DNA from 3 places in the Chloroflexus sp. genome. Region 1 is predicted to be linked to each of the others. Evidence: riboswitches for the same ligand, from Rfam matches in the RefSeq annotation. Region 1 holds a riboswitch; each other region holds the start of a gene.

Region 1 (4,228 bases):
TGCCGTAGCCGGTCGCGCTTGCTCGGAATACCGTGGCAGATCACATCGTTAATTGAAGCACAGATGGTACCAGGGAACGGAGGCACGTAGTTGCGGCGACCCGCCGGTACATACCCTTTATAGACAGGTTCGGCACCGTGTGAACGGATAAACTCTTCAGCAATCGCGTCCAGTTCAGCCGTGGTTACGCCCGGACGGATATGTTCGCGCAGCACGTTGAACGTCTGCCGCACCAGTTGCCCGGCGGCACGTAACAGTTCAATCTGTGCAGGAGATTTCAGAATAATTGGCATGATACCCTCACTTCAAACCGTTTTGTCGGTGATGAACGTTTTGGTACCTCTAAGACAAACAGTTCGATCACGTATCAGTGAGACCGCACGACCGATAGCCTTACGATGCGGGATGGATGATACACGATCCCATCACCCATCCGCTACGCCTCATCCACCAATGCCTCTGGCACCGGCGGGCGTGGCAGCAAGCCGGCCCGCTCCACGACCCGCGGGATGGCGCGTGTCCAGTCAACCGACATCAGATGCACACCGGCTACACCTTCGATACTGAGCAGCTCGGTGACTAACTCGGCAGCCAGCACAATGCCTTCGGCTTCACTATCGGTGGCGCGCTGCATCCGCTCAACAATCGCATCAGGCATGAGGGTGCCGGGGAGATGATCGCGGAGATAGATCGCCGATTGTGGCCGACGCAAAATCATCACACCGGCCAGAATGTAGGCCTGTTGGTGCAAACCGGCAGCACGCACATCTGCCATCCATTGCCGGAAACGGTTGACATCGAAGATCAACTGGGTCTGCACAAACTCAGCGCCAGCCTCGATCTTTTTTTCCAGCCGCGCTGCTCGTTCGACGTTTGGGTTTGCGACACTACCGATAAAAAAACGCGGTGCCTCCTTCAATGGCGTACCCGATTGGAACGTGCCCTGATCGCGGAGGGTGCGCAGCATCCGGATCAGTTGGAACGAGTTAAGATCGAGCACATTTTTGGCTTCGGGATGATCACCAATGCGCGGATGGTCGCCGGTCATTGCCAAAAGATTGCGCACACCGAGCGCCGATGCACTGAGTGCATCGGCTTGGAGGGCGATCCGATTACGGTGCTGGCACGTCATTTGCATAATCGGCTCAATGCCGAGCTGGTGCAAAATGACGCTACCGCCAAGCGATGACATGCGAGCGATTCCGCGCTGATTATCGGTCAGGTTCACCGCATCGACGTAGGTGCGAAGGTTTTGCGCCAGGGTTTCTAGATGAGCGCGTGCCGCCCCCTTTGGCGGTGCAATCTCACCGGTAACAACCGTTTGCCCGGCGGCGAGTCGGCGTTGCAGGGTCGAGTGCATAACTATTCGTCGGCAAGGGCCTGTTGCAGATCGGCGATCAGATCATCAGCATCTTCAATCCCGCATGAGAGTCGGATCAAGTTGTCGCGAATACCAACCGCCAAGCGTTCTTCACTGCTTAGTTCATAGTAACTCATGAGTGCCGGTTGTTCAACCAGGCTTTCGACACCGCCGAAGCTAGGGGCAATATACGGTAGCCGGAGCCGGTCGACAACGGCCATCGCGCCGGTCAGATCACCTGCAACCTCGAACGACACTACGCCGCCAAAGCCGCGCATCTGGGCGCGGGCAATCGCGTGATCGGGATGATCGGGCAGGCCGGGGTAATGTACCCGCGTCACCCGTGGGTGGTGGGCGAGAAACTCGGCGACGGCTTGCCCATTCTGATTGTGGCGCTCCATCCGCAAGGCAAAGGTCTTGAGGCCACGACCGAGCAGATAGGCCGCGTGCGGATCACAGATTCCACCAAGGATTCCCTGCGTTTCCCGGAGTGCTTTGATGATCGGCGGACGGCCAATAATGACTCCGGCCAAAAGATCGTTGTGTCCGGCTAAATATTTGCTACAACTGTGTACCACCAGATCGATCCCGTATTCAAGCGGACGCATGTTGTAGGGGGTGGCAAATGTAGCATCGATCACCGTTTTGATCCGGTGCTCGCGCGCTATCTTCGCCACTGCGGTCAGATCGATCACGCGCAGGTACGGATTCGTCGGCGCTTCGGTGACAATCAAGCGCGTGCGCCCCGGTTCGATTGCCGCCGCAATAGCTGCCGGGTCGGCAGCGGCGACCACGCTATGACGCACCCCGAGACGGGCCAGCATGGTGCTGACAAATTGACGGGTACGGCGGTAGCCGTCGTCGGTTAGGATCACGTGACTACCGGCGGGAAGCATCGCAAGCATCACTGTAGTCAGCGCATTCATCCCGGAGGCGCAGAGAAGTGCCTCGGCGGGGGCATGCGGTGACTCCAGCGCAGCGAGACGGGCTTCAACAGCGCGCACGGTTGGATTTCCGTACCGACCATACTCTTCGCGCTCCAGTTCGCCCGACTGAAAGGCTATCAGCTCGGCGCTGTCACGGAATGTGTACGTAGCGCTATGGACGACAGGGGGTGTAATCGCGTCAAACGCGCGCCGGCGTGGTTCGCCTGCGTGGACGGCGGCCGTACCGAGGCCAGGAGATTGGTTTGTGGGCATAAAAAACCTCTCATCAGGGCGATGAGAGTGCAGTTGACGTACTCTTGCTATCGGCAAGATGACGCCGCTCTCCTCTCATCTGCCAGCCTTATGCTGCCGGAGTTGCCACCCGTCAGGCGTTGATCCGCCGGGTTGGCGCGGTTTCATCGGGCCGGTCCCTCCACCGCTCTGGATGAGTGCAGCGTTCTGCAATTGTACGAAGTATAACAGGTGATCTTGAGGATTGTCAATCAGACGGGATGACGTCCCGCTCTTGGCATCTCATCCTCCGCGTGTGCAATAGTAAATCTCGCCACTCGCGGCTGTCAATCCCATCTGCAACGCTGTCTCGTGATCAGGAACCATATCGGTTACAGTCGTAACTGTTACAGTAAACCCTGCTTCACGCAACCGATCGATATAATCCCGACCATACCTACGCACATGATCTTCTTGACCAAATGCAATCAGCCGTTCCTGCGGGTCAATGATAGTCGGATCTTCAAAAGTCACTTCAGCCGTAATCGGTACCAATAGGATAGTCCAGCCGTTTGGCTTAAGCGTGCGCCAAAATTCGCGCATTGCTTTGCGATCATCAGGCACATGTTCAAGTACATGACTGCATAAAATGACATCGAAATATGCATCAGGATATTGAATATTTGTAATATCCATCTTAACCATAGCACGCGGATCGAGTAAATCGGCGGTAAGATAGCCGGTGCCGATGAGGCGCCGGAAGTTCGGTTCAAAGCACGGTTCAGGAGCGACGTGGAGCACATTTTTATGCAGCCCATCGAAAAGATTCGTCCGATGAATGAGATACAACCACAACAACCGGTGGCGTTCTAACGAACCGCAATAGACACACATTGCACTTCTGCGCTTTGGACGACCGTATGGCGCAAACGCTCGCGATTCGCGTTGGCAAACCGGGCAGAAGACCCCACTGCCACGATATTGAATAAGGTTTATCATCCTCTGTAGTCTATTGCGGACGCTTCGCAGCGGCCTTTTGACAGCCTCAGGGAGTTTTCGCAAAAGGTTTGGTATAGCGTATATCAAATCATTGGGGAGTGACCCTGTCGCAACTCATCTTGATATATCATCACACTCGTAAGAAGGCCGACATAATCACCACATCGTGCAACTCACCGTTGCGGTCGATCGCGTGACGGGCCAATTGGCCTTCGACTGCAAAACCGAGACGCGAGAAGATGGCTTGACCGGCTTTTAACGCGGCGAGCATCGCTACTGTCACCTTCTGAGCACCAAGATCACGAGCTGTATCAACAATAGCTTGGGCCATATAGGTACCAAGCCCGCTCCGTCGCCAACCCGGCTTCACAATTAACCGCAGCTCGGCCACGTGGTTTGACCAACCCGGTATACGCCGCGCCGACGTGTAGGCGACAATCGAGCCGTCATCAGCGACTGCGACAATCTGTCGCCAATTCTCGGCATATGAGGCGTTGACGAGCCGAGCAATAATTTCCGGGTTAGTAAAGTCTTCTTCAAGATACAGCAGATCGTCTTTTGGTAAACTCAAACCAAAATCGGCTAATGCTGCTCGATCATTTTCTACCAGTGGCCGAATGGTTACTTGTCGGCCATCTTTCAATGCTACATTGCTAATCGCATCGCTGCGTAGGGCCATGCCCAGCCTCCTGCGGTGTGCCGATGAGGGATC
Region 2 (4,228 bases), on a different contig from region 1:
CGCAAGCTACACAAATTGAGTAACAGTTCACGCCACTCTGGCGCGTAAGCTAAAGGTCGGTCATGATTGTCGGTCAACGCCAAACTGAGGCTCACCGGGCCAATTGTCTCGTATTTGAGCAAAAATGGATGGCGATCTTCGGTATTGAGCTGACGGAGTAGCTCTTCAAGGACAACAACGGCCGGACCCGACAACGCAGCAAATTGCGCATCACCACGCAGATACGCCAACCCAACCCGAACCGCTTCGCGCTCAAGCGTCTCGTGGTCAACGGCCAATCGGTCACGTTCGAGATCGATCTGCACACCGGGCAAACCTTGTGCTGCCAAGGCAAATGGTGTATCGGCAAGGGTACGTGGCAAGGGTAATGGCCATGCTGGTGTCTGCGGAAAATACCGGCAGATTAACTGCGCCACGATCATCGGATTCGTATGAGGCAACCCACCGCGCAGAAGTGGCCGGCAGGCCGGCTGAAACGACCCCAGCACATTCATGGTTGACTCGCCAGTTGACACAAGGCTACCGTGAACGGAGGATGCAGCACGCCTCGCTCGGTGATGATCGCCGTTACCAATTCGTTTGGCGTAACGTCAAACGCCGGATGAGCAGCCGGCACACCGTGCGGAGCAATGGCAATCCCGGCGATGTGAGTCACCTCTGCCGGATCGCGCTCTTCGATAGGAATATCGGCGCCACTCGCCGTGGCAAGATCGATGGTGGAATAAGGGGCAGCGACGTAGAAAGGTATCTGATGATAACGGGCGAGTACTGCCAAGCCATAGGTACCGATCTTGTTAGCCACATCACCATTGGCAGCAATCCGATCAGCACCAACGATAATACAATCGATATGGCCGCGTTGCATCATAAAAGCGGCCATATTATCGGTGATTAAGGTCTGGGGAATACCGGCCTGTAACAATTCCCACGCCGTCAACCGGGCGCCTTGCAAGAAGGGGCGCGTTTCATCAACAAAGACATGAATGGGCCGACCTTGGGCAAAGGCGGTGCGAATGGGGGCAAGTGCCGTTCCGTACCCGGCAGTTGCCAGGCCACCGGCGTTGCAGTGGGTCAGCACGTGACCACGCGGGGGAATGAGTGGTGCGCCGTGTTCTCCTATCGCATGGCACATAGCGAGATCCTCGGCGAAAATCGCCTCGGCCTCAGTCAACAATGCAGTTTTGATCGCTGCGATGCCTTCGGGAGCAACCGTTTCAGCCCGCCGTAGCATGCGGCTTGTCGCCCAGGCCAAATTGACCGCTGTTGGACGCTGAGCATCGAAGATCGCTTTGGCTTGGCGTAGCTCTTCAAGTAGCTCCTCAACCGAATGAGCAGCACTCTGCCGAGCAGCCAACGCCATGCCATACGCAGCCGTGCAACCGATTGCCGGTGCGCCCCGTACCTGCATACTGCGAATAGCATAGGCGACCAGGCTCAGATCGGTGCAATTCACCACCTCGACGATGTGTGGCAGCTTGCGCTGATCGATCAGGCGAACCGTCTCATTTTCCCACCAAACTGTGCGGAATTCCATAGGCGTCGCAATAAATTGAGCCACTCGCATAGCGAGAGGCTCCGATCATCACTTCGTTCCTCTCATCTTTCGGCTAATGCTCTTCATTGCCGCTGGATTTGGCACCTTCCCTTTCGGGGGTTGCCGGGCGTCATCGGGCCAGTCCCTCAGCCCATCTCGATGAGCATCTGAAGTTCGCTGACGCACTACGGCGCCGCACGCGAACGTTGTGAGCGATTATAACACGACTGACGGCAAGAGGCAACCGCTACAAAAAGTGTGCAAAAACGTGATTACCCACCATCCGTCCTCGCTCCGTCAACCACACCCGTCGGTCATCTATCGCGATCAACCCGTGCTGCATCAGCTCGTGCAAGGCGGTTCCGTAGTACTCGGTGAGATCATCGCCGACACGGGCGGCAAAGTGCTCAAAACTTACCCCAATATCGAGCCGCAAGCCCATCATCATCGTTTCAGCAGCCAGATCGGCAGGGGTCAGTGGGATAGTCTCGGCAATCGGGCGATGACCGGCTTGAACGGCAGCGATGTACCCATCGATGGATCGAATATTGGCGTAGCGCTGCGGGAAGAGATGGCCATGAGCGCCGGCGCCGGCGGCCAAATAGTCACTATTGAACCAGTAGGCCAGGTTGTGATGACACGCCAATCGCGGCGGTGCATCAGGCCGATCACCCGGCTGGGGACGTACCCAGTTCGAGATTTCGTAGTGCCGATAACCGGCTTTGTCAAGAAGGTCCATCGCCAATTCGTACATCGCTGCGGTGAGATCATCGTCGGGCACCTGTACGCGCCCCGCCGTGACCTGCGCATAGAGTGGCGTATTCTCTTCGAGAATGAGCGAGTACAGGGCCAGATGATCCACGTCCCACGAGATGACTTCGGTGAGTGTGGCTTGCCAATCGGCAAGGTCTTGCCCGGGCAAGCCAAAGATGAAATCCAGGTTGATCGACTCAAAACCGACTGCACGGGCATCAAGATAGCTTGCCTTGGCTTCGGCAGCGGTGTGAATACGTCCTAGCACCCGTAAGGTTGGATCGTGCAAGCTTTGTACCCCCATACTCAACCGATTCACACCAAGCGAGCGGATGGCACGCAGATACTCGCGGCCTAGCACCGTTCCGGGATTTGCCTCAAGCGAGATCTCGGCCGTTTCGAGAGGAACGAGCGCCGTAGCCGCGGTCAGAATGCGTTCAATCTGTGCCGGCGTCAGCATACTCGGCGTCCCACCGCCAAAGAAGATACTTGGCCGCAATGCCGCTGCTGCCGGTGATTTCGGTAACGGTGGGAGCGACTCGCGCAACATAGCTAACTCGGTACAGAGTGCATCAACATACGCCGCAATGCGATGCTCCATGTTGGCGTAGGTGTTGAAATCGCAATACGAACAGCGCCGATGGCAAAAGGGGATATGGATATATAAGTGGCGCATAGCAACTTCCAGATCACGTTCTACCCGATCAAAATCTGCTCCTCCGGGTACATCACGACTTGCGGTGCAGCACTTTGTCGCGCTAACGCAATGATAATGGTGAGGGCGCCTAATCGTCCCCAAAACATAACAGCGATGATCACCAACTGCCCAAACGTGTTCAATTCATCGGTAAAACCAAGCGTCAGCCCGCATGTGGCAAATGCCGATACAACCTCAAACACGGTACGGTCAAGGGTTGTGTCGTGCGTTGTCACCAGTAACCATGAAGCAGCCAAGACCACAAAGAGCGAAATCGTGAGCACGGCTGCCGCCCGCCGTACCATACCAGTCGCCAGACTGCGTCCACCAAACTGAGCGGTTGGCAGGCCGCGCGCATAACTCCATAGCGAAATCGAGAGGACGGCAAACGTACCGGTGGTAATCCCACCACCCATCGAGGCCGGCGCACAGCCGATAAACATCAACGCAATGAGTAGCAGTTGGCTGGCCGGTGTCAACTGCTCGAAGTTAGTAATGCCGGCAAATCCGGCGGTACGAGCCGAAACCGATTGGAAGACGGTCACTATGATCTGACGATCCAACGGCTGCCCAACAAGCACTCCATCTTTATCGAACGCTTCACTGAGCCATAAGCCAACAGCACCACCGACCACCAGTATGCTCACGACGAGCAGCGTGATCCGCGTGTGCAACGACAACCGCCGCTCATTCGGGTACGCGATCAGATCGGCAACGACCGGAATACCTAAGCCGCCGAGAAAAATCAAGACCCCCATCACAAACAGCGTCACACTATCCCGCGGTATACCATCGTTAAAACCGGGAGTACCAGTGAACAGGTCAAATCCGGCATTGCAGAATGCCGAGACCGCATGAAAGAGGGCAAAGAAGAAGGCTTGACCCTCAGAAAGGCGAGGATCGGTACGCCAGTGTATGTAGAGCAAGAAGGCACCGATCAGCTCAATCGTGATGACCGTAATAAGAACGCGCCGAGTCAAGGACACGATTGCCGCCGGCGAGAGTAAGCCTAACGAGTCGCTTAACGCGATCCGATCGGTAAAACTGATCCGCCGACCCAAAAGCCTGAAAACGATCACGGCGACGACCATAAAACCGACACCACCGATCTGGATCAGCAGCATGAGCAGAATCTGCCCCCAGAGCGATAGATCGCGTACCGGCGTAATGACCGATAAACCGGTAACGCTCAACGCCGATGTCGCCGTGAACAGTGCCTCCATCAAGGTGAGTTGACGTGTACC
Region 3 (4,228 bases), on a different contig from region 1:
AGCACCGGAGGCGCAGATACGGCTTAGTACCGCTCTCGCGGAAGTGGTTGCGAATATCTTACAGTATGCCGTTGCCGCGGAAGCGGAGCCAATCCAGTTGCGGCTCCGCTGTACACCACACCTGATCGAGGCGCGACTCGTTGATCGTGGTCACCGATGGGAAAGGCCAGAGTCGACGTTCGTCCTCCCTGACGATTGGGAAGAACGGGGAAGGGGACTCGCAATCGCAGCAGCGATCCTTGACCGGTTGCAGTACCGTCGGCTGCGCGAGCGGAATTGTTGGCGGTTAGTGTTGTTCATCCACCCCTAACGCTGTCCGAAACATTCTACTCTAACCCTGCTCCATCTTCAACCACAACCAGGGCAGGGTCTCACGGTGTCGGCGTGGGTATTGGTTGTGGCGTACCGATTAACGATGGAATGAGTAACGTCTGACCGGGCTGGAGGAAGTTGGGATCGGTCAGATTGTTGGCTGCCACCAATTCATCAACCGTCACCCCAAAGCGTTCGGCAATTGTACTCAGCGTATCACCGGCCTGGACAACGTACAACGCGGCAACCGTTGGGGTTGGGCGCGACAAACTGGCATAGACCGTCGCCGTTGCATCGAGGTCGATGGTTGGGGCAGGGGTAATGTCGAGCACGACCGGCAAGGTAGGCAAGTTGTGCGGTGGCGGCTCGGGAAAGCACGCGGTTAGCCCCATACTCATCGATACAATCAGCAGCCCAATGAACCAAAGCCACACGTAGCGGATCACGATCACCCTCTCATGTTGTACTATTTGTCACAACTAGACATTGTAGCAGTCGCATGGGAGGGCGTCAATACAAATGAGTGAGATTCGGACGTGGGTTAAGACATCCAAGGTAAAAAATGAGGAACCTTACAACCAATAGACTTAGTTTGCAACACCTATACGGTACGCTGCATGCCCAAGGGTATCCATATCCGTCCGGTTCTGCAACGTCGCTTCGATGCCCTATCGCTGCTTCATGGCGCGCGCCGCACAACGGATGCCAAGATTTCTCGCTGCGCGCGAAATGACAGAGGGGGTTGCCTGCCCTGGATAGGGTGCGCGCCGCCAGCCGTCCGTCGCTCCCTGTCATGTCGAGCGCAGCGAGACATCTGTAAGCGTGTTGTGGAAGCTTGCGCGCTGGGCTGCCGTCTCACCACGAGCTGGGATGTCGCAGGGTGTGTAGGATCCTTGATCCCAGCGCATGTCAGAGCCTGAGAAGTGATACTTGACAAATACACGTCGTATAGTTTATATTTACGACATCACGTTGGTGAAGGCGACACCAAAACGCACCTCAACAACACACACGCACTCATCCAGAGCGGTGGAGGGACCGGCCCGTTGAAACCGCAGCAACCCTCGCATGCGTCGCCGCATGCGAACGGTGCTAATTCCGGCAGAAGTGTTCTGGAAGATGAGCGACGTGGAATCGTGGTTATCCGCACTTGTTATTTCACGCCCTCATCGAAGTTGAGGGCGTTTTTGTTGCCTATTACACCGGGCATCTATTTGAGGAGGATTGCATGTCTGACACGCCACGCTTCACCGGTTTCGAGACGCTTGCCTTACACGCCGGACAGATTCCGGATCCGACAACCGGATCACGGGCAGTACCGATCTACGCAACAACATCCTATCAGTTCAAAGACACCGACCACGCAGCCCGCTTGTTCAACCTGCAAGAGTTCGGCAATATCTACACCCGCATTATGAATCCGACCACCGACGTATTCGAGCAGCGTATGGCCGCATTGGAAGGTGGGGTGGGTGCATTGGCGTTGTCGTCAGGGCAAGCTGCCGAGACGCTGGCAATTTTGAATCTGGCTGGTAGCGGTGATAATATCGTCGCCTCATCGGATTTGTACGGTGGTACCTACAATCTCTTCCGTCACACCTTACCGCGTTTGGGTATTACGACCCGTTTTGTTGACGCCCGTGATTACGATGGGTTTGCAGCGGCGATCGATGATCGAACGAAGGCTTTCTTTCTCGAACTGGTCGGTAACCCGCGGCTGGATGTGCTCGATCTCGAGCGGATTGCGGCGATTGCGCACGAGCGGGGTGTGCCGGTCATTGTTGATGCGACGACGGTAACCCCGTATCTGTGGCAGCCGATCAAGCACGGCGCCGACATCGTCATTCACTCGGCGACGAAGTATATCGGGGGGCATGGCACCGCTATCGGTGGGATTATTATCGATAGTGGTAAGTTTGATTGGGCGGCGAGTGGGCGTTTCCCTGATTTCACCAACCCCGATCCGAGCTATCACGGCCTGGTGTATACGCAGGCCTTTGGCAATCTTGCCTATATTATCAAGGCGCGTGTGCAAGGCCTCCGTGATATTGGTGCAGCCCTCAGCCCGTTCAACAGTTTCCTCTTCTTGCAAGGGCTGGAGACGTTGCCGTTGCGGATGGAACGGCACAGCAAGAATGCGTTAGCCGTCGCGCGCTATCTCAGCGAACATCCGAAGGTAGCATGGGTCAATTACCCCGGCTTACCGAGCCACCCGAGTTATCCGTTGGCCCAAAAGTATCTGCCGCGCGGACAGAGCGGGATCGTCGGGTTCGGCTTGAAGGGTGGGCGTAACGCTGGACGAATCTTTATCGAACGGTTACGCCTCTTCTCACACTTGGCGAATATCGGTGATGCCAAGAGTTTGGCAATCCATCCGGCGACGACGACGCATAGCCAGTTGACCCCTGAAGAACAGCGTCTCACCGGTGTGACCGACGACTACGTGCGGCTCTCTATCGGCCTTGAAACAATAGATGATATTTTGGCCGATCTCGATCAGGCGTTGGCCGGAACACCATCGTAGTTTCTGACCGATGTGGTGGTAACAATGGCGTTGCCGCCGCAGCTCGTTCTCGTTCCTTGCTGACAGGGAGAGGATCGATATGGAAGCAATTGCTTCGGCGCCAACCCCCGAAGGGGTTGGCTTCGTGCGTACCCAGCGCATGCATTGGACGACACCGCTGCCCCTGACGAGCGGTGCGACACTGGGGCCACTGACGATTGCCTACGAGACTTACGGTGAACTAGCGCCCGACCGCTCGAATGCCATTCTGATTCTGCACGCTTTGTCGGGTGATGCACACGCGGCCGGTTATCATAGTCCTACTGATCGCAAACCGGGCTGGTGGGATGGAATGATCGGGCCGGGCCGCGCATTTGATACCAACCGCTACTTTGTGATCTGCTCGAACGTGATCGGTGGCTGCCGCGGTTCGACCGGCCCATCGAGTCCACATCCAGTTGATGGGAAGCCCTACGGTTCACGGTTTCCGATCATTACCATTGAGGATATGGTACACGCCCAACAACGCCTGATTGATGCCCTTGGGATTGATACCTTGTTGGCCGTAGCCGGTGGTTCGATGGGTGGATTTCAGGCATTGGCATGGGCGGTCGAGTATCCGCAGCGTGTGCGTGGTGCGATCTTGTTGGCGACGAGCGCACGTTCGAGTCCACAGACGGTAGCGTGGAATTATATCGGCAGGCGTGCAATTATGGCCGATCCGCGTTGGCGTGGTGGCGACTATTACGATGGTGAGCCGCCACGTGATGGTTTGGCGGTAGCACGCATGCTCGGTCATATTACGTATCTCTGTGAGCCAAAGTTGGAGCAGCGGTTTGGGCGGCGCGGTGATTCCGGACCGCTTGACCTTGGGCCACATTTTGCGATTGAACACTATCTTGAGCATCAGGCGGCGCGTTTCAACGAACGGTTTGATGCCAATTCTTATTTGACGATCACGCGCGCTATGGACAGTTGGGATCTTGCGGCGCGCTACGGCTCGTTAACAGCGGCGTTTGATCTGACACGAGCACGGTTTTTGGCGTTGGCCTACAGCAGCGATTGGCTCTATCCACCGAGCGAGACGTATCACATGGCAGCAGCGGCACAGGCTGCCGGGCGGTCGTTTACAACGCACCTGATCATGACTGATGCCGGCCACGATGCGTTTCTGACCGATATAGCTACCCAGAGTGTTGTCATTCGGGAATTTTTGGATCGGGTAGGGTCGGAATAGGAGTGACATTTGGCTTGGCGTATGAGATATTAGATATATCAGTTTATTAAAAATGTCTTGTTCGCCTCGTTACCGATTTGCGGTAAGATAGTATCCACATCTAGATGCTATTTGGCGTATTCGGTACGAGGAGACCATTGAAGTGCTTCTGGCTACTGATCTGGCGCTTGCGGAGG

What was found. A riboswitch is a leader RNA that binds a small molecule or an ion and turns the genes downstream of it on or off. The one in region 1 is predicted to bind S-adenosylmethionine.
Region 2: another riboswitch for S-adenosylmethionine. It lies ahead of mtnA (S-methyl-5-thioribose-1-phosphate isomerase); the one in region 1 lies ahead of AC01ZF_RS10340 (trans-sulfuration enzyme family protein).
Region 3: another riboswitch for S-adenosylmethionine. It lies ahead of AC01ZF_RS14465 (homocysteine synthase); the one in region 1 lies ahead of AC01ZF_RS10340 (trans-sulfuration enzyme family protein).

What each region holds. Positions count from the first base shown of each region.
Region 1 covers NZ_JBWGQH010000017.1:23,083-27,310, reverse strand. The annotation lists gene map (type I methionyl aminopeptidase) at 1-293, opposite strand, end outside; gene AC01ZF_RS10345 (methylenetetrahydrofolate reductase) at 437-1,360, opposite strand; gene AC01ZF_RS10340 (trans-sulfuration enzyme family protein) at 1,363-2,559, opposite strand; SAM riboswitch class I at 2,632-2,738, opposite strand; gene AC01ZF_RS10335 (class I SAM-dependent methyltransferase) at 2,821-3,411, opposite strand; gene AC01ZF_RS10330 (GNAT family N-acetyltransferase) at 3,647-4,195, opposite strand.
Region 2 covers NZ_JBWGQH010000020.1:7,974-12,201, reverse strand. The annotation lists gene AC01ZF_RS11575 (uroporphyrinogen decarboxylase/cobalamine-independent methonine synthase family protein) at 1-494, opposite strand, end outside; gene mtnA (S-methyl-5-thioribose-1-phosphate isomerase) at 491-1,534, opposite strand; SAM riboswitch class I at 1,594-1,700, opposite strand; gene hemW (radical SAM family heme chaperone HemW) at 1,782-2,963, opposite strand; gene AC01ZF_RS11560 (TrkH family potassium uptake protein) at 2,984-4,228, opposite strand, start outside.
Region 3 covers NZ_JBWGQH010000029.1:35,315-39,542, reverse strand. The annotation lists gene AC01ZF_RS14475 (ATP-binding protein) at 1-310, shown strand, start outside; gene AC01ZF_RS14470 (LysM peptidoglycan-binding domain-containing protein) at 372-758, opposite strand; SAM riboswitch class I at 1,327-1,438, shown strand; gene AC01ZF_RS14465 (homocysteine synthase) at 1,541-2,836, shown strand; gene metX (homoserine O-acetyltransferase MetX) at 2,916-4,052, shown strand; gene AC01ZF_RS14455 (sensor histidine kinase) at 4,190-4,228, shown strand, end outside.